Regions from separate parts of the Halotolerantifilum yawarlongkerapense genome, predicted to be linked through region 2. Evidence: riboswitches for the same ligand, from Rfam matches in the RefSeq annotation. Region 2 holds a riboswitch; the other holds the start of a gene.
The links. A riboswitch is a leader RNA that binds a small molecule or an ion and turns the genes downstream of it on or off. The one in region 2 is predicted to bind cyclic di-GMP.

Region 1 (12,620 bases), 770 kb from region 2:
ATTCATTGAACGCAGCCTTAACAAGTGATTCGAATAGAGCGGTGCTGACAAGGAAAGTACTGGATACGATCGTGAGCATGGATGCCGATGTCATCGCTCTACAGGAAACGAAACTACCGGCCAAGGGGCCCAGTAAAAAACATGAGGAGCGCTTGGCGGAGTTTTTTGAGGGGTATTCCTACGTATGGCGAAGTTCTCAGGAACCCGCCAGAAAAAGCTACGCTGGAACCATGTTTTTGTATAAAGACCATTACTCGCCAGAGGTCATCTACCCTGAGATCCAGGCCCCTGATACAATGGATCTCGAAGGAAGAATCATTACGCTGGATTTTGGAAATTTTTACTTGACCCAGGTGTACACGCCTAATGCAGGAGATGGTCTGGTCAGGTTAGAAGATAGACAAGTATGGGATAAGCAGTATGCGGCATATCTCCAGAGACTAGATCAGGAGAAACCGGTGGTTGCGACAGGAGACTTCAATGTAGCCCATCAAGAGATCGACTTAGCCCATCCCGATAACAATCGTCGGTCGGCCGGTTTCACAGATGAAGAGCGTGAAGGCTTCACAGACTTACTGGATAAGGGCTTCACAGATACCTTTCGATATCTGCATGGTGATGTGACGGGTGTTTACTCCTGGTGGGCACAAAGGGTAAAAACGAGTAAAATCAACAACTCCGGCTGGAGGATCGATTATTGGTTGGTGAGCGATCGACTGGCTGATCAGGTAGTCAAATCCGAGATGGTAGACTCTGGTGATAGACAAGATCATACGCCAACGATGTTGGAGATAGATTTCACCTAGCTTCAGGATCGGTCAACAGCAGGAAGATAGTGATGAACCCATGAACTGCATGCTCTCCTCATCGTCGACGATTGTCACCTGCAAACCGTCCACGGAGAGGGGAGCATTTTTTGTTCATCCTGATTTCTCCTATGGTCCGCGCGCAGGGCCCTGATCGGGAGAGATCGTCTAGGGTCGCGTGCTTAATCAGGGGTCATCTAGGGTATCTTTACAATGAAAACAAGGATTGTTTTTCTAGTAGAGGAGGCGTTTTTTTGTGAAATATTTTTTGGATACGGCGAATGTGGACGAAATCAGGCGGGCAGCGTCACTGGGTATTCTCGATGGGGTGACCACCAACCCCTCTCTCATTGCAAAAGAGGGAAGGGTATTTGAAGAGGTGATTCGTGAAATTGTGGAGATTGTCGATGGGCCGATCAGCGCTGAGGTGGTCTCCCTCGATGCCGATGGGATGGTAGAGGAAGCGCTGCCGCTCGCCGAGATCCACGAGAACGTGACCATCAAGGTGCCCATGACCCCAGAGGGTCTTAAGGCCACGAAAATCCTGAGCGGCAAGGGCATCAAGGTGAATGTGACCTTGATCTTCTCGGCCACGCAGGCTCTCGCGGCCGCAAAAGCCGGTGCCGCTTTCGTTTCGCCCTTTATCGGCAGACTCGATGATATCGGCGACGATGGGATGGCCCTGGTTGAGCAGATCGTGCGAATTTTCGAGACCCATGGTATCGACTCGGAGATCATCGTAGCCTCTATCCGACACAGGTACCATCTTACCCAGGCCGCGTTGACGGGTGCAGAGATCGCCACCATACCCTTCAAGGTGCTGATGGATTCCCTCGATCATCCACTGACCGAGCGGGGCATAGAAAAGTTCCTAGCTGACTGGGAAAGCACGAAATAGTTATCCGTTCAATGATTTTCATTTTGTACAACAATCGGAGGTCAAGCTCTGGTTGCCCATGATCAATTCTACGAGAGACTTACGCTCATTCTGACGAGCGTAGGTTTTTCGCTTTTCAAGCTAGGGGGATCGGGAGAAGAGCACGGAATTATGGCAAAGCGTAATATACATATGGCGTTATCGGGTTTATCATGGTAGTATAACCCTAACAACCCAGCGTGCAATCATGGATTAAAACATAGCATACGGCAAAATCATCGAAAGGTGATGACGCAAAGCCACGAGCCTACGTCTTAGAAAGATACGGTCGTCGGGTTGCTCGAGTATCAAGATACTGGCAACCCTAGGGTTGTCAATTTTTTTTTTGCTGAACAGTGAGGAGGGTTCAATTTTGGCATCAAAGCGAAGGGGCATTTTGGATAAATGGATGGGCCATCATCCTGATTTTGATCTCAAGGAAGGTTTTGAAATCTGGGCACAAGGTCTCCCCTATCCAGGGATCGTTTGTGATCCGGTGGGAAAGATCATCGATATGAACCAGGCTTTTGTTGACCTCATGGGTCAAACGAGAGAAGAGATGGAACTCCAGCGGATCTTCTGGTACCTACCAGAGGAGCGAAAGGAAGAAATCGATGCTTCTTTGAAGCATCTCCTGGAAACCAGACACCTGATCACATCTCTAAGAATGGGTCGACCGAGGCGCCTGATGGAGGTGACCGTGGTGCCCATCGAGAGAGAAGGGGAGCTGGTCGGTCAGTACTGGTTGTTCATTGTAAAAGAAGAAGGCCGGGAGAAAGAGGAGCAGTTGACTTTTGTACAGGAAGACAAGTCCATGTCCAAGGAGACGCCAAAGGTAGGCACTTGGACCTACGATTTTGAAGAGGAGGAGTTCTTCGCTTCGCAGGATACCTATCAGATTTTCGGACGGACGCCTGAAGCATTTGACGGTAGCCTAGAGAATGTGGTGGCTTTTCTAAAACCGGAAGATCGGTCGCCTTTTGTGGAAGCCATGAAAAAAAGCTACGAAGGCGTACCCCTGAACATAGACTTCGGTATCATCACGTCTTACGGCCGTGAGAAAATGATCCGTGCCAAGGCCGAGATGTTCTACCAAAAGGACCGGACACCCGATAAGATGATTGGTACGGTGCAGGATCTGACCGAGAATCTACTTATCGAGAAGAACTTCAATCTCCTTCGCGAGCATCTGATGAGAGAAGAACGATTTATCACAGGGGGGAGCTACCGAGTCAATGTCGAGAAGGGAACGGTGGAGGTCGGCGAAGAAGTACGGAGCATCTTCGGTTTGGACCCGGAGAAGAAGACCTTCGAGCGGACCGTCTTGCATGATCGCGTGCACCCGGAAGATCGGGAGCACTTGATTGGAGCCCAGCGGATCGCCAGCGCAAAGGATACGTTTGATATCGAGTACCGTATCGTCCAATCGGATCAGCAGATTCGTATGATCCATAGCCGCGGGGAAGGAGAGTTTGTCGACGGAGAGTTGGTCGCCATCGTTGGCGTGATCGAAGATATCACCCAGATGCACCGACTGAGAGACGAAATCGATCGCACCTACCGAGACCTGCAGGAAGCCCAGCAGACCTTTAGGATGGGGAGCTGGTCCATGGATTTAACCACCCAGGAGATCACCTGGTCCGAGGCAACCTTCAGAATCTACGGCATGGATCCGGAGGAGGGTGAGCCAAATTTCGAGCAGTTTCTCGAAAACCTCCACCCCGACGATCGAGCCTACGTACAGGAAACCATGGGGCAACCACCGATGATCAGTCCCTTTGAGATGGCCTTTCGGATCAAACGTCCCGATGGCGAGGTGCGCTACATCAAGCATCTCGTCGATGTGATCTACCGCGGGAAGACACCCGTGGCCATACGGGGTAACATACAGGATGTGACGGAGCAGAAGGAACTCGAGGAACGGGTGAAGAAATCTCAAGAAGAGATGGAGGGAATCCAGAAACGCTACCAAATACTCCTCGAAAATGCCAAGGATATCTTTGAGATTATCGACGAAGAGGGAAAGGTCATGTACATCAGTCCGACGGTTAAGAAGATGATGGGCTACCAAGATGCAGACATCCTGGGCCACTACATCTGGGAGTTCGTCGAAGGAGAGGAGAAGGGTCATCTCAAGCAACTGGTGGAACTGAGTCGAGAAAACCCCAGGAAGATTCTCGAGGCACCGGTAGAAGCGCATACGAAAGAGGGCAGGCACGTTTTTCTCCAGGTCACGATGAGCAACCACCTGAGCGATCCAGAGGTCCAGGGGATCATCTTGAACTGGAAGGACGTCACCGCCGAGAGCACCTTACAGCGGGAGCTACAGTATCTGGCTGATTACGATGAGATGACTGACCTCCCAAACCGTTCGTACTTCCAGAGAAAAACGACCGAGACCATCGAACAGAGCGGGCAGAAGGGCGATCGTTTCGGTGTCTACATGATCGATATCGATGGATTCAAAGACGTGAGCGATGCACTCGGTATGGGCGTGGGCGATGCACTCATCAAGAAAGTGGGCAAGGTGATCAAAGAGCGTTTTCAAAACGAAGAAGCTTTTCTGGCTCGCTACTATGGAGACCAGTTCGGTCTCCTCTTGGGGTGCACCGAAACACTGATGACCTGTCGTCTGGCCACAGAACAGATCCTTAGCATCTTTCACGAGCCCTTTCACATCGATCAGTACGAGCTCAATATCACAGCGAGCGTGGGCTTTAGCGTCTACCCTGACGATGGGGAAGAAGCCATTGAGCTGATCAAAAACAGCAACACGGCCCTCAATCGCGCGAAAAAGGAAGGCAAAAGCCGTTACCAAGCCTACTCCTCGCGGATGGACGTCAAGAGCTTCAAAGAGTTTTCACTGAGAAACGATCTGAAGCGCGCCATCGAAGAGAACCAACTGGTGATTTACTTCCAACCGATTCTCAAGCTGAACACAGGAGAAATCTTAGGCGTGGAAGCCCTGACGCGGTGGGAGCATCCCGAGTGGGGCCTGGTCAAGCCGGAGGAGTTTATCCCCATAGCCGAGAACACCGGCATGATCATCCCCATGGGCCAGTGGATCTTGGACAGGGTCTGCCGCTACTACCGAGAGTGGCTCGACAAGGGACTTCCCTTGGTGAAAATGGCGGTGAACTATTCTGGCGTCCAGTTCTTTCAGAAGAATTTCGTCGAGTACATCGTCAACACCCTGGCGGACTATAAGATCGACCCGCGCCAGTTCATCTTTGAAATTACAGAATCGGTGCTACTCGATCAAGGTCAGCAGACGGAGAACAATCTGAAAGTCCTGCGGTCCCTCGGGATCCAGATTGCCATCGATGATTTTGGAACGGGCTACTCCTCCTTTTCCTATCTGCATACCATGGATGTGGATATCCTGAAGATCGATCATGAGTTTCTCCACGACGTACCGGATGACGAGAGCCGCAAAAAGATTCTCAAAGCGATCATCGGTCTGGCGAAGGATCTGAAGATGAAGATTGTCGCGGAGGGCGTTGAGAACTGGGACCAACTGCTCTATCTCCGACGGCTCAACTGTCTGGTCGGCCAGGGGAACCTCTACCAGAGGGCCATACCCGCCGAGGCGATCGAACCTGTGCTGGCCAGACGGCGCATTCGACCGCAACGGGCCAACGATGCATCGGATCAGCCGGAAAAGGAGCGGAGGAAATCCTTCCGCGTCGAATTCTTGAGTTTGCTCGAGGCCGATATGACCATCCTCGAGATTAACGGCAAGAAGACCAATGTGGGGAACACCAAGTGCCTCATCCGCAATATCGGACCAGGTGGACTGTGTTTTTTAACGAACGTCAACTTCCCTTTGAAGCGTGATCTGATCCTTCAGTTTGGGACGGAGCTCATGGGTCAGGTGCTACGGGTACACGGGACCCCCGTATGGCGAGAGGAACTCGAGCTCGGCATTGTGACCTACGGTCTAGAATTTAACATCGACGAAAACGCAAGGATGAAACTCACGGGTTTGCTCAACCAGGTGCACATCCGCGTGAAGAATGATGTTGGGTTCAATGATGGTCGGTTCATCGCCACCTCCATTCGCACGTTCTTTCACAAAGAAGCGCCTCGTATGGAACGAGATGGAGAGCTAGAACTGTAGAGAAAAACCTAAGCGTGTGACGAACGAAGGGCCCCCGATCATCATGATGATCGGGGGCCCTTCGTCTGGGTACGCTTTTTTCGTCTAGTCCTGGATATCGGCTTCGTTGCTGTACCCCCTGCTCTCCCAGTACCCGAGGTAGTCGGGATCATCGGAAAGCTCAATTCCCGTTACCCAGCGTGCCCACTTGTACCCGAGCTTATCCTCGGCAACGACCATGAAGGGGAAGCCCATTTCGGCGGGTAGATCCAACCCGTTGGAGGCATGGGCAAGGATCAGGTCTCTGTCGATAATCGTCTCTAGGGGAAGGGAGGTGCTATAACCATCTGCAGAGTGAAAGATCACGGTATTTGCCTCCGGGGAAATCCCCGCCTCGTTCATGATCTCTTCTAGGAGCACGCCCTCCCAGAGAATCGTGGCATCCCAGCCTTCCACGCAGTACAGTGTGATGAGTCTCTGGTGGTGGTCGAGGTCCAGGACTTCATCGTAGGTGAGGTCGACCGCTTGGTCGACGAGACCGTTGACCGTCAGCGTGTAGCCGCTCATATCCACCTGCTGTACGCCCTTGATTGAATTGTCCCGCGGTCCGATAGCGGGTTCAAGGCGGGCCCCCTTGTACTCCCGGATCTCACTCTCCCGAAAACGATCGAGCGTTGCCCCGGAATAGCCATCCGCATCTGGGGTCTGTGTACAACCTGCGATGCTGAGCAGGGTTATCAGAAGAAGAATCCTTACGATCAATCTGTTCATGACACTCAACCTCCTATCCTGGAGTTAGGAAAAGCAGTGCAAGGGGTTCGTAGCAGCGAGGGCTCTCGATGACTATCTATTACCCGTGTGAGTCCCCGTCTAACGACCGGAGCCGACGATTTTACTGGGAGAGTGGTTTTGATCAGTACAAGGCCGTCTATCCCGAGACCATCATACGCGAGAGGGCGATGGGTTCGGCATGGTGGTTGTGGACGGAGAGAACTACCAGCGAGAGGATAGTCAGTCGTTTCACCCCAGATTGCTTTTTCGATTCGGGGTCTTGTCAATTTTGGTCAATGCCAGTTAATTGACAGACCTATCAGCGGATGACCCTAGCGGGTATACTATTCTCAAGTAGCAAGGATTTGACTAGGCGTGAGAAGGGGAGATGAAAGAGATGAATAGGGTTAGGGGATCTTCTGGTTTGGTCGTCGTCAGGATGACGACCTATTCAGAGGCCGTTGGCATCCCGGGAACGGATGCGGCGCTCTCGGTGGGGGGAGCTCGAGTGCACGCTGGAGAGCAAGCAGGAGATGCTGTCATCAGATACCTAGAGAGCATTGGAGGAGGTGAAGATCATGTACTGTACCAACTGTGGGACCTTCATTCCCAATGGGCAGACCTTATGTCCTAACTGCCAGACGCTTTCGGAGGAAAGGACGACCGGAGTCGGCTATTCTGAACGAATCAGCGATCCATTCTTCGAGAGGCACGTGAATAATAGCAAGCGATACGCACGGCTTTTCTCGGTGGGTCTCGCCTTCTCGGTATTCATCGGGTTTGCCTTCTATGGGCTCACGACCCAGGAGATGGCTTTGACGCAGGCCCTGATGATCGGTACTGCAATAGCGCTCATGTTTTTGTCTATCGGCCAGTACGCGGTGATGAGCCGGAACGGGGGCAGAAGCTGGGATGGAGTCGTCACAGACAAGCGGAAGAAAAGGGTGCGAAAATCTGCTAATGCCGACAGCGGTAATCTTCCGCGCTCGACCATCCGGTACTCGGTGGTAATCGAAGAGCAAAGCGGGAGAGAACACGAGATCACCTCCGACGACGATCCGACACTTTTCGACTACTACCGGGTCGGTGATCGGGTCAGACACCATGGGAAGCTTGGCACGTACGAAAAGTACAATAAATCGGGGGATGAGATCATTTTCTGTAATGCCTGCGCTTCTTTAAACCAGATAGATGAGGAACGCTGCATCCGTTGCAATGCACCGCTTCTCAAATGAGGGGAGAAAGAGAAATGGAGAGAGATCGAAAGGAGAGAGAGCAAATGGGTTCGATCCGAACGGTCATCGGCATGATGATCAGTCCGGGATCGGTGATCAAAGAATCCATGAGGGGACGGCAGTGGTACTTGGGTCTAATCGTGTCCGGCCTAGCCTTTGCCCTTTTTTTCATGCAGACGGGCCTGGACCTATTCAAAACGGGTCAAAAGGGTTTTGATTTCGTACTGCTTAGCGCGGGTTCGGGAGCGCTCTACGGCGTGCTTGTGATCCCCCTGCTGGGGACAATGGTGTGGTTGATCTTGAAAATGATGAAGAATGACAAGAGCCTGAGCTGGGCGGTGGCTTCCTTCTGTCTGAGTTACAGCGGGGCCTTGGTCTACGGCCTGTCGGGGATTTTCTTTTCTTTGGTGTTCGGATGGAAAACCTCCATGGCCTTTGGCGTCACCGGCGTGCTCTGGGCCATCGGCCCGATGATGGTGGGGCTACGGGAGATGAGCGGTGGCAAGACCGGTCTGGGTGTGCTTCTGGCAACCTTGGTCGGTAGCCTGGTCCTTGTCAGCTGGACTTTGCTCGGGAATTATTGAGGGGGTGGAGACATTGAAAAGCACGGAAGATGGTAGATTCGCAAGGAATACATTGAGACGGCTGAGTTTCATGCTCTTTGGCATCAGTGCCTTTGCCCATCCGCTTGATCCCTTATCGCCTGTTCACCTGGCGTTCGGGGCAGTTTTCGGACTCTTTTTCGGTTGGTTGTTCAAGCGATTTCTCTACGCCTTCGTGGCCATGATGAATCGACCGGTGAGAAAAGAATGGGGGAAGAAAGTCATGCGCCATCCCGTCGAAACGGGAATGCTGTTCTTGATCCCCTTCGCTGTGATGATGGCCCTGGCCACCTTTTACTTGAAATGGTATCAACCGGCGGCCTTTATCAGCGCTGGTATGATGGCCGTGGGAACGGCGACGGCCATTGAACTCGGGCATCTCAGGGGAGAAATATTGATTCGCAACACAATCGTGACATCGGGGGTATCCTTTCTATTCAGTTTTCTCTGGATTTTCTCATTGCCTTTTTTGAACCGAGCGCCCGGTCTGATCGACGGCGGTATCACGCTCCTGCATTCTTTGCTCGCGGGCGGGGGTGGGCTGTCATGAGAAAGCAATGGATCAAGGTCTTGGTCGGCTTGCTTCTATGGCTACAGTTGCCACCCCTCGCCTCCTTTGCCGAAGGCATTGTTCAGTCTATGCCTGCGGCCCCCTATGAGAAAGTGCTGGCCACCGAGGGTAGCTGGTTTACCGGTCGACCTTCGGAGGGGAATCAGACTGCTCTTACCGTCGGGTACACGGGGGAAGCGATGACTTCATCGGAACCGCTCACCTTCACCACGAGAGAAGAAGCCCTCGTAGAGCAAATCTATGTGACGACGGCGACGGCAGAGACGTTGACCCTACAGGATGAGCTGGGCAACCTCTACCCCGGTTTCGAACGGGTGAGCATGGAAGCTGAAAGCGCAATATATCAATCTCCGGCGGAAGTGAGACTGCCTGCAGGATCCTATGTGGCAGAAGGAGCCTCGGGCGATTTCGTGGTCAAGGGGATCAATGCCGATGGCCAGGACCGCTATGTGGAACAGGTGGTGGAACATGCTTCTAGTGTGGAAGGCGCTCTCCTCACGCCTCTCTCAGCAGGGCAGGAAGCAAGTACAGAGACCCTGTCCGCTTCATCGGGGGTTACGGGAAAGAACCCGGCGATCTTCGTTCTTGATACTACCTACTTGATCGAAGAGATTATCCTGAACACGTACAATGAAGGTGCCGGTGCGCAGCCAGGACACATTGCGATTCTCGATGGTGCCAATCAAGTCGTCTATTCGCAACAGGCCTTCGGCGGTGCGCTGGGCGATCTAGGCAACGGGCTTTGGATCGTGAAACCGGACATCCTGCTCCCGGCGGGGACCTACTACATCGGATCTTCTGATCCCTCGGTCATAGGCCATGATGCGGCGGGCGACCCGCTCTTCTACCTGACGGCCTATCCCACCATACCTGCACCACCGGATTACACGGGGACCTATCGTATCGATGTGGACACCCGGAAGACCTCTACGCTCATGGGTTCAGTTTCGGGACCCACGAGTGCATTTCTACGCGATTTCGAGATGACCGCCCTGCATAAGGAAGGTTATATCGAGCTGATCGGTGAGTACGAGGGGATGCCGGTTTCGCAGAACTGCAGGATAGTCGAAGAGACGGAAAACGGCATCGTGGCGCTCTTTGATTTCGATGTGGACCTGACCGGACTCCCCTACAAAGCGAGGATGGGCACCCAGGTCATGGTCACTTTTGCCATGGATTCGGAGGGGCAAGCAACAGTTGACTTTTCCGGCGATGCCTTCTACAGTCGAGCGGCCGGTGGTGGTGAGGGGGCCGATGAGAACACCTACGATGTGAGCGGTTCTGGACGGCGCGTGACCACCGACCTGCCTCCCTTTGTCGTTACGGCACTCGGTGCCGCGGCAAGCGCCGGGAACATTCCCGGGGCGGATACACCACTGCAGAATGCCACGGGAATCCTATTTCCACCCCTAGTAGGGCTCGTTGCCAGCGTGATCCAAGAAGCGCTCAAGAAAAAAGAAAACGAGAAAAAGAAGAACAAGCCGGTCATGCGTGACAAAAGCTGGTACAAGAGAAAATATCCTGAGGCAACGGACGAACAGCTGGCCATGATCATGCTGGCAGATGCCATGGGGAACACCGACGAGCCCGATGAGGGCGATCAAATCTCCGTGGGGGATAACGAGGTCGGTGAAAGCGAATCAGGTGGCTTCGACCAGGCGGAAGATTGGGATGAATCCTATGAAGAAGAGGTCGCGGTAGAAGAATCCTTTGTTGACGAGGAAGCACCCGGTGAGGAGAAGGAAGAAACCGCGGAAGAGCCCGAAGCCCCAGCTGAAGAGGAAAGGGAAAAAGAGGTTCCCGAACCGCCGACCATTGAAGAACCGGAGTCAATGGTCCTGAAAACGTCAGCGCGCGGCGCGGAAACACTGTTCGTAAAAGATCCCGATACGGGTAACTGGGTGAACATGGACACCGGGAATGAAATCTCGGATATGGGTGCGTACAAATCGGATCTCGAGAAACGCATGGCAGGTGACCTGAAAGTAATCGAAGAGCAGAGCGCCATCAACAGGGAACCGGACCCTTATATGGAAAAGGCCATGAAGGAAGTGGAAGAGGCGCTCACGCACGACGAGCACATGCGCAAGCTCGAAAAGAAATACGGTACCGATAAAGTGGGCCTGATCAAGGCGACGATCACACAGCGCGCCGAACAGGAACGTGAGAACTTTGAGAAGTGGCAGACCATCGGTGATGTGGCCCGGGTCGGTGAAGTCAGCGCCCGGGTGGTTCAGGTGGGTGCCGATGCAGCGATCGATGTGATGGGCACCACCGTCCCTGGAGGCAAGTACGTCCGTGCGGGTTACAAGGTGGCCAAAGGGGCCGCCGGTACGGCTGCGGACCACCATGCGAAGGGCAAAGATTGGACGGCCGGAGCAGCGGAGGGCTTTATCAAGGGTTCGGGAGATGCTGCTGGTGATTTCATCAAGAACCCTTACGTAAAAGCAGTCGTTACGACAACGACAGAGTCCGCCGGCTCTGCCGCCGGCGCCTACATCCGTGGAGAGGATTATATTCAGGCTGGTCAAAATGGCTACGTGGACGGCATACACAAGGTAGTCGTCGGGACGATCACTGACAAGATCGTTGGGGATGCGCCGAATGTGGACCTACCCGACGTGCCCATACGGGTGGATACAACGCTAAAAAAAGTATTCACCAGCAAAGAGGCTCGCACCAAAGTGGGGATGGGTCTCACCGATGAGTTCGGTCTCAAGCCGAATATCCTAGATCCTGCTAAGAAAGCCATTGAAGTCGAACGCCCGCAATTCAAAAAATAGGAGGGGTAACATGGAACTAAATCGAAATGAATTGACCTATCTCGGATCACGCAACACACCTTCGAACCCACTCAGTCCCCTCAAAAGAGAGAGAGCTGGAGATCCGAATGAGGGGGAGAGGAGCCTCCGAGCGAGAAAAATTCTCGTGGACGGCCAGTTGAACGATTGGGCCAGCAGTTGGTTCGATACCCTGGCTGATCCTGAAAGAAGCGGTCGCGTGGCCATCCGCGAGGGAGACGTGCTCATCGAGAAAATCGGCTACCGAAAAGAGAAGATGTATGTGCTCGTCGAGAACCGGGGGGAAGAGCTCGATCTATCCGCGCCAGACCATCTGAAAGAGACCATGCTGTCGCTCTCTCAGATTACCGGCATGTCCCGTGTGATCGCCTACGATATCGAAATGGAATTGACACCCTGGGATACGTTGGTCTACCTGGGGCTCCTCGACCTCTACCGAAAGACCGCTATGTTGGGCCTATGGCATGAACCCGCACCTGATCTCACAAGAGAAACGCTAGATGCACATCTGCACGATCCGCTACCCGGATCGTTGGTCTCGATGTTCCTCCGTTTCAGCGGTTTCTCTGTTCCGCGATTGGAGGACCTCGTGGGTATCCTGCGGAATTTGGAGGAACAAGGGGTTGTGAAAATGGAGGGTCCACGACTTCGCGGCGACCACGGCCGCCTCGGCATGGAGTTCCTGGTGCCGAGAGCTGTCACGACTCTCGAAGTGTACAACGTGCAAGGTGATCGGGTCGCCGGCAACGAGTCCCTCGTGATTAGCGCAGGGTTAAACGAACATCTGCTCATCGCCTTCGGAACCGAGGGGATCACGCT
Region 2 (12,620 bases):
GTACCCCATACCGTTAATTGGGTAAAATCGATTCACTCGATCGAACAACGCTATGGATCTTCCGTATTGTTCGTGAGCTGTTAATTGCATCGCGTCTTGATAATAATGTGTAGCAGCAAGATGCCACGCCGAGAGTGAAATACCCAACATCAGAAAAAAGCTTAATCCTAATTTCTTGAGAAGCGAGGACTCTTTACTCACCTCTATTGGCAAAAGTCTACCTAGCACTGCAAAGAATAAGATAGTAACAGCTGGAAAAGTAAAGGAAAAATCCATTCCAATGTGCAATAGAAATGCTATGATCGGTGCGATCAAGTGCTTACTATCACTGACCACTCTGCTGTTAGAAATCTTCTTGACTACCGATACGAAAAAAGCGAAGGCTAATGTAAGTCCTACGAGTCCTAATTCTGCTGCAAACTGCAGATACTGATTATGTGCAAATCGCGAGTACCATTCATTGGAACCGTACTCTGTGAAGTAGGTTAAGAAATAAGTCCCTAGTCCGTGTCCAACAATGAGTTTACCTTTGAATACATCGTAAGCGACTCTCCAGAACTCCAAACGACCCGATGAAGAAGACTCAAAGGATGAAGTGCGGAGCAAAGACTGCGTGATATCAAATCTAACAAAACCCATTTCTTGTAAAATAGCTCCTGTCCACATGATTCCTTGGGTCAGGATAAGCGCAGAAATAATTATGATTACTGTGTTTCTAAGTCGCTTGAAAGTTTCTTTGGAATCCCGGTTAAAAACCAACATGAGCAATCCAATTGAACTAGCAATAAGGGAACCGCGTGAACCGGTTAAGAAAAGTGCGCTCATCAAGATCAATGACGCGATCCATAAACTCCGCTTACCGTCTGTAGAATACCTTCCCCAGGATACTAAGAAAAGCATCCCCAAATAGATTCCAAAAGGATTGGGATTCGTAAAGGTACCCATGATCCGCATCGGTTGAACGAATACATACTCTAGGATTCCGAAGATTGCGATGGCACATCCGGTAAAGATCACTAGCTTGCCAAGAGAGTAAGTCTCATCATAGGTCAGACCTCTAGCGAGAAGAAAAACCAATACATAGAGAGATAATTGAAGTCCTTCAATAAGTGTTCTCGTGGGCTGAATCGACCAAAAGATACTGATAAGTCCATATCCAACAAATATCGAAGCTATTGCTGTTGTCCGATCAAACGACCATCGCCGAGACTCTTGAGAAATCCCAATCAAAGAGAGAAGTCCCCCGATTATCAACACCCAGAAAACAATACTATGGTCAAATCCGGCATTAAAAAGTGGAACCAGTAAAACAATAACCCCTAATGCGACGACGTGTATCCGGTTCTCGAACTGACTGATCACTTCCCCCACGTATCATCGCTCCTATAATGTGTTCATGCCATACAACGAAAGGACGATTCCTTCATCCCCTCGTTGGATGGCACGAGCCATCCAATGTTCTTTCATTTCTTCCTTATCGGGGTCAGGCCCCTTAATGGAAGAAACTTTTCCGTCAAATCGTGCCAAGTACTTGAATAACATCTTCTCAGCAAATCAGCCGAAAAGTTGCTTCACCAAAAGTGCCAGTCTCTGAGATCAGATGCTAGTTTTCAAAATCATACTCCCAAGTGTCTCCATCAAATGATGTAGTTAATACTCCACCAGCTATACTATATGTAGCTGTAGCTGGAGTTGTTGGTACCCCACCATCCAAATATCCCGTAAGATTATTGACGGCGGTAGGCCAAGTGCCCGCTTCAGAAAAATACATTTGAGCAGCAGACACTAGAACTCTATGGTTGGATTCTGCAGCGCGAGACTCAGCTGAATCACCGAACTCACCCAACCTTGGCACAGCAATCGCTGCCAAAATCCCCAAAATAGCAATCACCACAATCAGCTCGATCAGTGTGAAGCCTTTCCTCTTCTTGTTCTTTCTCCCGAATACTTTGTACATGTTCATCTCTTTTCCTCCCTTTCAAGTTATAGGTGTAATTTTGTATATCTTAACGTTATCTGTTAGATGGTCTGCAGCATATCAAAGAGCGGCAGCATCATGGAGATAACGATAAAACCAACGATGAGTCCCATGACGATGATCATGAGGGGCTCGAGTAGTGTGACCATGCGCTGGAGGGATGCCTCCAGCTCGTCGTCGTAAAAATCTGCGGTCTTGCCCAGCATCTCCTCAAGTGCACCGGACTCTTCCCCGATCCCCACCATGGAAATCATCATGGGTGGGAAAATGTCCATGCGCTTGAGCAGTTTGCTCAGGCTCGTCCCCTTCTTAATATCCTCCGTCACCCGCTCCAAGCGCTTGATGACCACCATGTTGCCGGTCACCGTGCCCGAGGCTTCAATGGCCTCCACGATCGGGATCCCGCTACCGATCAGCGTCGACAATGTTCTCGTGAACCGCGAGGTCGCGATTTTCTTCAAGGAAGACCCGATAATGGGGAGTTTCAGAAGGATTGAATCCACCCGGAGCTTACCCTCCGGCGTCTTTATGTAGTTCCGTACAGCATAGACGATCCCTCCGATCGCCAAAATATAGAGGCACCAAAAACGCTGGATCGAATCGCTGATTGCGATCAGCACCCGCGTAGGCGCCGGAAGCGGTACCCCTGACCCCTCGAACATACCGATAAAGGTCGGCATCACGAAGGTTAAAAGGAAGATCACCACGGTAATCGCAAAGATGCTGAGGACCGCCGGATAGACCAGCGCACCCTTGATCTTGGCATTGATCTTGGTCTCCTTGTCATAGTGGGCCGACATCTTGTCCAGCACACCATCCAGGTTACCCGTCATCTCACCGGAGGCCACCATACTGATGAGCAGCGGCGGGAACACTTTCTTGTGCTTTTCCATGGCAATGGATAGCACCTCACCCGTCCGGACATCATTGGCCATCTCATCAAGGGATTCACTCAGCGTCTTGTTCTCCGACTGCTCCTCCAACACTTCAAGAGACGTGAGGAGCGGCATACCGGCATTGAGCATCGTGTACAGCTGCTTGGTGAATACCGCCAGGTCCTTGGACTTGACCTTAGGAAGGAACAGCGTCATTTCCGCCACATCCATACCCTCTTGTTCTACACTTTGGACCCTGACCGGTGTATGTCCCCGAGAACGGAGGAGACTGAGCACCTCATCCTTCGTCTCGGCCACCTGGTGGCCTTCTACCACCTCGCCTCCTAGGTCCACTGCCTTGTACTTGAACTTAAACGGCAAATCATCACCCCCTTATCACTGGTAGCCGACCTGACGCAGGATCATATCGCGGTCGATCGCAAACTTGTGGAGCGTATCCCGATCGATGGTCCGTGATCGGTAGAGATCGATGAGCGAAGCATCCATCGACTGCATCCCGTACTTGGACCCCGTTTGGATCGCCGTGTCCATCTGATGGCTCTTGTTGTCTCGGATCAAATTCTTGATGGCCGTTGAGCCGATCATAACTTCAAAGGCCGCCACACGACCGCTCCCATCCGCCTTCGGGATAATCTGCTGGCTCACCACCGCCTCGATCACACTGCCCAGCTGGACGCGAATCTGCTGTTGCTGGGCCGGTGGGAAGACATCGATAATCCGGTCGATCGTCTTAGCCGCCCCCAGGGTGTGCAGGGTACTGAGCACCAGGTGACCTGTCTCCGCCGCCGTGATCGCCGTCGAAATCGTCTCCAGGTCCCTCATCTCACCCACCAGGATCACATCGGGATCTTGACGAAGTGCCGCTCGTAGAGCCTCGGCAAAACTATCGGTATCCGTCCCGATCTCCCGCTGGTTCACGATGGACCGGTTGTGCTTGTGCAGGAACTCGATGGGATCCTCGATGGTGATCACATGCTCGTTCCGGTGTTCGTTCATGTAATTGATCATGGCTGCCAGTGTCGTGGACTTACCACTGCCCGTTGGCCCTGTCACCAAGATCAGCCCCCGCCTTTTCATGCACAGGTCCTTGATCACCGGCGGCAGGTGAAGGTCCTCCATCTTGGGGACCTCGAGCCCCACGATGCGAAGCACCATAGAATAGCTTGCCCGCTGCTTGTAGACATTCACCCGGAAGCGACCGATATTCTGGATTGCAAAAGAAAAGTCAAGCTCTCCCTTTCTTTCGAACTCTTCAATCTGCTCCCTCGTCATGATCGAGAGGACCAGATCCTTCGTCTGGATTGGAATCAACTTCTCTTCGTTCATTCGGACCAACTGTCCGTCCACCCGCATCACCGGTGGTGAGGCCACCGTGATGTGCACATCCGAAGCCCCCGCGTTGATGGCCTGTTGTAGAATCTCCTGGATCGTCATTGCTGGCACCTACCCTTCCATCTGGTACGTTACTTTGACCATTTCCTCCACCGTCGTGACACCTTTCATCACCAAATCCCTGGCCGATTCCTGTAGCGTCTTCATCCCCCGCTTGATGGCATGATCCTGTAGCTCATCCACACCGGCGTTCCGGTTGACCAGCGACCGGATCTCCCGATCGATGTGCATGATCTCGTGGATCGCCGTCCGCCCGAGATAACCCGTTTGGTTGCAGGCATTACAACCCTTGCCCCTCCGTACGGTCACCGGTTTATCGATCTTGAGGATCTTCATCTCCTCTTCCGTGGTGGCATGCTTCTCACCGCACTTGGGACAGACCATCTTGACGAGACGCTGGGCGACCACGCCCACCACTGCCGAGGAGACCATGTAGTTCTCGATCCCCATGTCCACCAATCTCGATACCGTGCTAGCCGTATCATTGGTGTGGACCGTGCTCAGCACCACGTGACCGGTGATGGCCGCCCGTATGGCGATCTCCGCCGTCTCCGTGTCCCGGATTTCCCCCACCATGACGATGTCGGGGTCCTGGCGGAGGATCGACCGGAGGCCACTGGCGAAGGTAAGCCCCGCCTTGGTGTTCACCTGCACCTGGTTCACCCCGTCGAGCCGGTACTCCACCGGATCTTCCACCGTGATGATGTTCTTCTCTATTTGATTGAGTTCCTTCAGCACTGCGTAGAGGGTCGTCGTCTTCCCACTCCCCGTGGGCCCCGTCACCAGGATCAGTCCCTCGGGGGACTTGATGATCTTATCGAAGCGCTCGAGGTTGTACTCGGTAAATCCCAACTCCCGCTTGTCCACCACGATCCCGCTTCTGTCGAGCAGGCGGATCACCACCTTCTCCCCGTAAACCGTGGGAAGCACGCTGATTCGCATGTCGATAAAATTATTGTCAATGATCGTCTCGATCCGCCCATCCTGCGGGATGCGGCGCTCCGAGATATCCATCTTACCCATGATCTTGATCCGCGTCACCAGCGCCGAGTGTGTCGCCTTGGCGGGACTCATGACCTCGCGTAGTTCCCCGTCCACCCGGTAGCGGATGCGCACGTGCTTCTCGAATGGTTCGATATGTATATCCGAGGCTTTCACCTTCACCGCCTGGCTGATGACCGTGTTCACAAGCCGCACCATGGGCGCGTTCGTCACATCGTCATCCTCCAGTTCCTCCTCGTCCTGGAAGATCTGGTGCTGGGCCTTGAAGTCCTCTACCGCCTTCTCCGCCGCGTCGCTGGCATCGTAATAGCGATTGATCGCGCGGATGATATCACCCTTGGCACTGATGGCCACCTCTACCTCCATGCCCGTGGTGATCCTGAGGTCGTCGATGGCGATCATGTCCAGAGGATCGGCCATGGCCACCATCAGCTTCCCGCGCTTGATAGCCACGGGGATTACCGTGTGCTTTGAAGCCAGTGATTCCGAAATGAGCTTCGGCGCCTTGGCATCTAAAATAAACCTGTTGAGATTAATGTGGGGAATCCCCAGCTGAAACTCCAGCACCTCCAGGATCTTTTCCTCCGTGATGGCATTGTCCTCGATCAGCTGTTCACCGAGCTTGAGACCTGAGATTTTCTGCGCAGCAAGAGAAGCTTTCAGTTCCTCTTCTGTGATCAGCCCGTGATCCACCAGGAGATCGCCCAATCGTAGTTTTTTCTTCGCCATGACGCCCACCCCATTGATTACCGTTTACATTAAGATAACGAAAAAAGCCGCAGAAAAAAATCCGCAGCAGAACCATCGTAGTCGAGCATTTCGACCGTAGACTTCGAGCTTTGCGTCGCCGCCTTTCGACGGTTTTGCCAAATTTGGTAAGAATGAAATTAAGGTTTCTTAATACTTATCATTATAAGCCGATTACCAGTTAGTGTAAAGATATTATGTCAATATAATGGAATGCGTTCAAAATAATTTAAATAAACGCAAGATAAGACTCCAGGGGGACTGAGGTGTCCGTCCAGATGCCCATACCGGCCGCCGCCTGACCCACCAGCATGTGGAGTCCGTTCGCCACAGGATGACCACTTGCGGCCGCTTCTTTTAAAAGCAGGGTACGCTCCGGATGGTAGATCAGATCCACCACCATGGCCCCTGCCTTCAAGTCATCGATTGAAACGGGTATCTGGTCTTCCATTTTGCCCATTCCCACCGGAGTGGCGTTCAGGAGCAGATCCACCTCAGGGGCGTAGTCACCAAAGGACGTCAGATCCCATCCTGTGACCGCCTGATCAGCAAAACGTTCCAGCATGTGCCGGCGCTTCTCTTCCGTGCGACTGAAGACCCGGACTTCTGCGGCGTCAAGCTGTAAGAGCGCCAGCACAGCGCTTTTCGCCGCACCACCAGATCCAAGGACCGCTACCTTCTTCCCCCGCACTGTAAAACCGTGAGAGGTCATTAGGTTTTTGATACCCACTGTATCTGTATTGAAACCAATCAAACGACCCTCTTCCCAGCGGATTGTGTTCACACTCCCGAGCAAGGCCGCGTCGCCTCGAATCTCGTCGAGGTAGGCGATGACCCGCTCCTTGTGAGGTGAAGTGACATTGAGACCACCTATGCCGATCGCCCGAAATCCCGCGATCGCCTGTGACAATTTCTCAGGTTGCACCTCGAAGGCCAGGTAGATGCCGGAAAGGTTAGCTGCTTTCAAATAGCCATTATGTAACTGCGGGCTGATCGAATGGGCCACAGGGCTTCCGATGAGTCCGTAGAGTGGTGTGCTGCCGTTAATCTGCATAACGATCTCCCTTCTGCTCTATTTCTCCTCGCTCTCTGCTTGCATCATACCACAATCACAAGTAAAGCTGGGTTAAAAAAAAGCCAAAGACTGAAGATCAGTCTTTGACTATAGATCGAACCTTGGCCACCATGATATCGATGGCCACCTTGTTGTAACCGCCCTCTGGTATGATCAGGTCGGCGAATTTTTTCGTGGGCTCTACGAACTGCTCATGCGCCGGTTTCACCGTGGCCAGGTACTGGCCGATGACGGACTCCAGCGTACGCCCGCGTTCGTTGATATCGCGCGTGATCCTGCGGATAATGCGCACGTCGGCATCCGTCTCCACGAAGATCTTGATATCCATTAGATCGCGCAGGTCCTCGTCCTCCAGAATCATGATCCCCTCCAGGATGATGATATCCCGGGGGTAGATTCGCTTGGTCCGCTTCTCGCGGTTGTGCTCGGAGAAGTTGTAGATGGGAGCTTCAACGGGGTGGCCCGCGAGGAGCTCTTTCAAATGCTGGACCAGAAGCTGGGTGTCGAAGGCCAGGGGATGGTCGTAATTCGTCTTGATGCGGTCTCCATAGTCCAGATGGCTCTGGTCATTGTAATAAGCATCCTGCTGGATGATGGAAATGTTGGTCTCCGGTAGGGACTCGAAGATAGCTCGCGCCACCGTACTCTTACCGGAACCCGTCCCACCAGCAATACCGATCAATAGGGGTCTACTCATCCGCTAGTCCTCCCTTTTCATCCGAAGCAGATCCATGGGGGCCACGGGCTGGTCCATGGCCATCTCAAAGATCATCTGGGGATGGGGCACCGACTCGATCGCCGTGCCCTTGTCGTCGTAAAGTGCCGTCACCACCTGCTCGAAGCCCCGGTAGTCCGGTCCGATGACCTCCACCGTGTCGCCCACGAAAAAGCGGTTTCGCTGTTCGATGGTCGCCACACCGCGCTCGGCATCGTAGGCCTTCACCACGCCCAGGAAGTCGTAGTCCCGGATGTAGCTCGAGGTATCGTAGTGCTGGTCCTCTTCATCAGGGCGTTTGAAGTAAAAGCCCGTGGTGAACTTCCTGTGTGAGACCTTGGCAATCTCCGCCAGCCAGTTGGGCTTGGTCTCGAAGGCATCTGGATCCGCAAAGTAGGTATCAAGAGCCTCCCGGTAGACCCGCACCACGGCCGCCACGTAGTAGAGGCTCTTCATGCGACCCTCAATTTTGAGGCTGTCGAGGCCGCTCTCCATGAGCTCCTTCACGTGGTTGATCATGCACAGGTCCTTGGAATTGAAGAAGTAGGTCCCCTTGTCGTCCTCCACCACTTCGTAGGCTTCACCGGGCCGCTGCTTCTCCACCAGTGCGTACTCCCAACGACAGGGGTGAGCACAGGCGCCCTTGTTGGCGTCTCGACCGGCCATGTAGTTGGAGAGCAGGCACCGTCCGCTATAAGCGATGCACATGGCCCCGTGGATGAAGGCCTCCAGTTCCAGGCTCTCCGGGGTCTTGTCCCGGATCTCCCAGATCTCGGTCAGGCTCATCTCCCGCGCCAAGATCACGCGCTCGATCCCCTGCTTGTGCCAGAACTCCGCCGACTTGTAGTTGGTATTGTTGGCCTGGGTCGACAGGTGGAGGGTCAGGTGGGGGGCTTTTTCCTTGACGTACAGCAGGGTCCCCGGATCCGACAGGATCACGGCATCAAAGGGAATGTCCTGGATCTCATCGATATAGGACTCCAGCGCTTCGATATCCTCGTTGTGGGGGATGATGTTGAGCACCAGGTAGACCTTGCGCCCTAGCTCGTGAGCGTAGGCCACGCCCTCGGCCATCTCGTCGAGGGAGAAGTTCTTGGCGCTGGCGCGCAGACCAAAGATCTCACCGCCGATATAAACAGCATCCGCACCGTAGTGCAGCGCCACCTTTAGTTTTTCGAGATCGCCCGCCGGAGCGAGCAGTTCAGGTTTTGTCACGTTGCGTCACCGCTTTCTCTTTGTCTATGGGAAATCGCCACCCCATCGCCCATGGGTAGCACCGTGGTGGTGAGCTCGGGGTGAGCGTAGAGATAATCCAAATAGCGTCGCATGCGCTTGACGATGGTCTTCTTGCGCCGGACCACGTAGGCATCCGATGCGATCATCCCTTTGTAGAGCACATTGTCCGACAGGATCAGGCCGCCGGGTGCCAGGTGGGGATAGGCCCGGTCGAAGAACTTCCGGTAGTGGCCCTTGGCCGCGTCGATAAAGATCATATCGAACTGGCCCTCCAGGGCCTCCAAGTGGTCGAGGGCCTCCCCTTCGAGCTGGGTGATCTGGACCGGTCCGTCGTAGGCCGCCACATTGGCCTTGGCCCGCTCCAGGTAGGGGGCGTAACGCTCGATGGTCACGATCTCCCCTTCTGGCATATTGTGGGCCATGACCAGGGTGGAATAGGCCACCGCCGTGCCGATCTCCAGGATCCGCCTAGGGCGGTGCAGGGCAAGGAGAAACCGGAGGAGCCCCGCTACCTCCGGTTCCACGATGGGGACCCTATCTTCTTCTGCTCGCGCCCTCAGGGACGCGAGAAAAGGCTCCTCGTCGGGTAGAAGCCCGTCGAGGTAAGCCGTGATCTCCGGGGCCACCATCGTCATCGAGGGTGCCCCCATCACTCGTTCACCCGTGCCTTGGCCCGGTTGTGATCCGCCAGATTCGTCGTGAAGACGTGGGAACCATCGTCCTCGCCCGAAACCACGAAGTAGAGGTAGTCCGTCTCCTCCGGGTAGAGGGCCGCACGGATCGAGGCTTCCCCGGGAGACGCGATGGGCGCCGGGGGAAGACCCGCGTGCTGATAGGTGTTGTAGATCGAATCGATCTCAAGGTCCGCGTAGAGGAGCCGTTCCTTCCGCTCGCCCAAGGCGTACTGGATGGTCGCGCAGGACTGCAGGGGCATACCGATCGCGATCCGGTTGTAGAAAACGCTGGCGATCGTGGCACGCTCATCGTCACGCTTGGCCTCGCGTTCCACGACAGAAGCCATGGTGATAAGTTCGCCCAGGGTCATCTCCCGCTCGTCGAGCACCGCCCAATCTTCAGGGGCAAAGACCTCGCCGAAACGCTTCAGCATCCGGGTGAGAACCTCTTTCTCGTCCGTCCCCACCTCAAAGGTGTAGGTGGCCGGGAAGAGGTAGCCCTCGAGCAGGTGGTCCCTATCGAGACGATAGAGATAGTCGATCCCCTCGAAGGTCGCCGTGGCCAATAGGTCACGGTAAACCTCGGCCGAACCAAGGCCCGCCTTCTCGAGGCGGGTCAAGATTTCCTCGAGCTCAAGGCCCTCGGGAATGGTCACCTTCACGGTTTCCACGTAGACGTCGCCCTCCACGAGGGTCTCCAGGATTCTTCTGTTGTCCATGGCGCGGGACAGACGGTAGGTACCCGCCTGCATCTTGCCATCGGCCTCGAGTTCCTTGGCCTTCATCTTGAAGATCTGCATGCTCTTGATCAGACCAGCCGATTTGAGATCCTCGGCGATACGTGTCGTCGAAGCGCCCGCGGGCACCTCGAAGGTCACCAGCGAATCGTCGGTCGGATCCACAGGGGCGGCCGCTTCATCCACGGCCGAACACCCTGTCAGGGTCAACAGGAGCACCAGCATCAGGAGCCACTTTCTCACCGTATCATCCTCTCTTGCTTATCGATCCTTGGATGCGGGTCCTCAGACCTGCATCACGATGGGCAGGATCATGGGATTCCTGCGCGTCTTCTTATAGAGATAATCGCTCAGGGCACGCTTGGTCACGTGCTTGAGCTGAGACCATTCCTTGTTGTTCTTGGCCAGGCTGTCCTTGATCGCCTTGTCCACCACGGCGCGAGCACCCTCCATCAGGTCCTCGGACTCCCGTACGTAGACGAAACCGCGGCTGATGATATCGGGACCGGAAGAAAGTCTTCCCTTCTTGTCCATGGCGAAGACCACGATCATGAGACCATCTTCGGAGAGGTGCTTACGGTCGCGGAGCACGATGTTGCCCACGTCGCCCACGCCGAGACCGTCGACCATGGTGATGCCGCTCGGTACCGAACCTGCGATCTGCGCACGATTTTCATCGAACTCGAGCACGTCACCGTTGTTCAGGATAAAGATGTTATCGGGATCCATGCCCATGTTCTCCGCCAGCTTGGCGTGGTGCTTGAGCATAGAGTATTCACCGTGCCCCGGGATAAAGTACTTAGGCTTCACGAGGGCGTGGATGATCTTAAGTTCTTCCTGGCAGGCGTGGCCGGATACGTGCACATCGGCCAGGGACTCGTAGATGACCTCGGCGCCAGCGGCCATGAGGCGGTCGATATTCTGCTTGACAGGTTTCTCGTTGCCGGGGATCGCAGAAGCCGACAGGATCACGAGATCCCCGGGTCTGAGGTCCAGCTGACGGTGCTCCGCACGCGTCATGCGGCTGAGGGCGGCCATGGGCTCACCCTGTGAACCCGTTAGCACCACGACGATTTCGTTGTCGGGGTACTTGTCGATATCGTTGACATCGATCACCAGGTCGCGGGGGAATTTGAGGTAGCCGAGCTCTGTGGCCACGCCCGTCACGTTGAGCATGGAACGACCGGAGAAGGCCACCTTACGGTTGTTGGCCAGGGCGGCGTTCATCACCTGCTGTACGCGGTGGACGTTCGAGGCAAAGGATGCCACGAAGATCCGGGCTTCCGTGTGACGGAAGATATTCTCGAAGGTCTCGCCCACGGTGGACTCGCTCATGGTAAAACCAGGGCGCTCGACGTTCGTACTATCGGCAAAGAGCGCCAGGACGCCCCGGTTGCCGAGCTCTGCAAATTTACCCAGTTCGATCATCTGACCGTCGATGGGGGTGTAGTCGATCTTGAAGTCACCTGTGTGGATCACGGTACCCACTGGCGTGTGGATGGCCACGGAAACCGCATCCGGAATGGAGTGGCTCACGCGGATAAACTCAAATTGGAATTTCCCGATCTGCATGTGGTCCCCAGGCTTGATCACCTGTGTGCGCACATTCTTGATATCTCTGAATTCCGTGAGCTTGCGATCGAGCAGGCCGATCGTCAGGCGCGTACCGTAGATCGGCACGTTCACCTCGCGCAGGAAGTAAGGGATACCACCGAGGTGGTCCTCGTGTCCGTGCGTCAGGATGATCCCGCGGATTTTTTTCTTGTTCTCGATCAGATAGGTGTAGTCCGGGATGACCACGTCGATGCCCAGCATCTCGTCATCCGGGAAGGTCATTCCACAGTCGATCAGGATAATTTCATTGTCGTACTCATAGGCCGTCATGTTCTTTCCGACCTCTTGTAGGCCCCCGATGGGCACTAATTTTAACTTCGATTTTTTCTTAGACATAATGTCTCCTTTCGTGCTTAAAAAGAAACCCTGTAAAGATCACAAGGTTTGTTGACAGGATTGGCAGATACCATAGAATTTTAGTTTATGATTGGTGATCAAAAACGCAAACTGCGTTTCGATCTCATTTTCTAATTCATCTAATAGATCGAGGTCAACCTCGATGATCTTGCCGCACTTGGTGCAAATCAAGTGGTGGTGATGGTGATCTTCATCAT

Region 1: it holds a riboswitch for cyclic di-GMP, as region 2 does, so the genes downstream of both, ACULM0_RS13140 (EAL domain-containing protein) here and ACULM0_RS01560 (GspE/PulE family protein) in region 2, are expected to answer to the same signal.

The regions. Positions count from the first base shown of each region.
Region 1 covers NZ_CP199719.1:2,678,042-2,690,661, forward strand. Annotated here, with positions in the region: gene ACULM0_RS13130 (exodeoxyribonuclease III) at 1-806, shown strand, start outside; gene fsa (fructose-6-phosphate aldolase) at 1,063-1,704, shown strand; cyclic di-GMP riboswitch class I at 1,942-2,027, shown strand; gene ACULM0_RS13140 (EAL domain-containing protein) at 2,096-5,842, shown strand; gene ACULM0_RS13145 (molybdopterin-dependent oxidoreductase) at 5,927-6,592, opposite strand; gene ACULM0_RS13150 (hypothetical protein) at 6,990-7,226, shown strand; gene ACULM0_RS13155 (hypothetical protein) at 7,171-7,827, shown strand; gene ACULM0_RS13160 (hypothetical protein) at 7,842-8,411, shown strand; gene ACULM0_RS13165 (hypothetical protein) at 8,425-8,979, shown strand; gene ACULM0_RS13170 (hypothetical protein) at 8,976-11,783, shown strand; gene ACULM0_RS13175 (hypothetical protein) at 11,794-12,620, shown strand, end outside.
Region 2 covers NZ_CP199719.1:305,145-317,764, forward strand. Annotated here, with positions in the region: gene ACULM0_RS01540 (O-antigen ligase family protein) at 1-1,371, opposite strand, end outside; gene ACULM0_RS01545 (competence type IV pilus major pilin ComGC) at 1,604-1,963, opposite strand; gene ACULM0_RS01550 (type II secretion system F family protein) at 2,020-3,234, opposite strand; gene ACULM0_RS01555 (type IV pilus twitching motility protein PilT) at 3,250-4,308, opposite strand; gene ACULM0_RS01560 (GspE/PulE family protein) at 4,318-5,997, opposite strand; cyclic di-GMP riboswitch class I at 6,057-6,146, opposite strand; gene aroE (shikimate dehydrogenase) at 6,245-7,069, opposite strand; gene udk (uridine kinase) at 7,167-7,787, opposite strand; gene ACULM0_RS01575 (peptidase U32 family protein) at 7,791-9,020, opposite strand; gene ACULM0_RS01580 (O-methyltransferase) at 9,017-9,676, opposite strand; gene mltG (endolytic transglycosylase MltG) at 9,691-10,695, opposite strand; gene ACULM0_RS01590 (ribonuclease J) at 10,738-12,402, opposite strand; gene ACULM0_RS01595 (Fur family transcriptional regulator) at 12,442-12,620, opposite strand, start outside.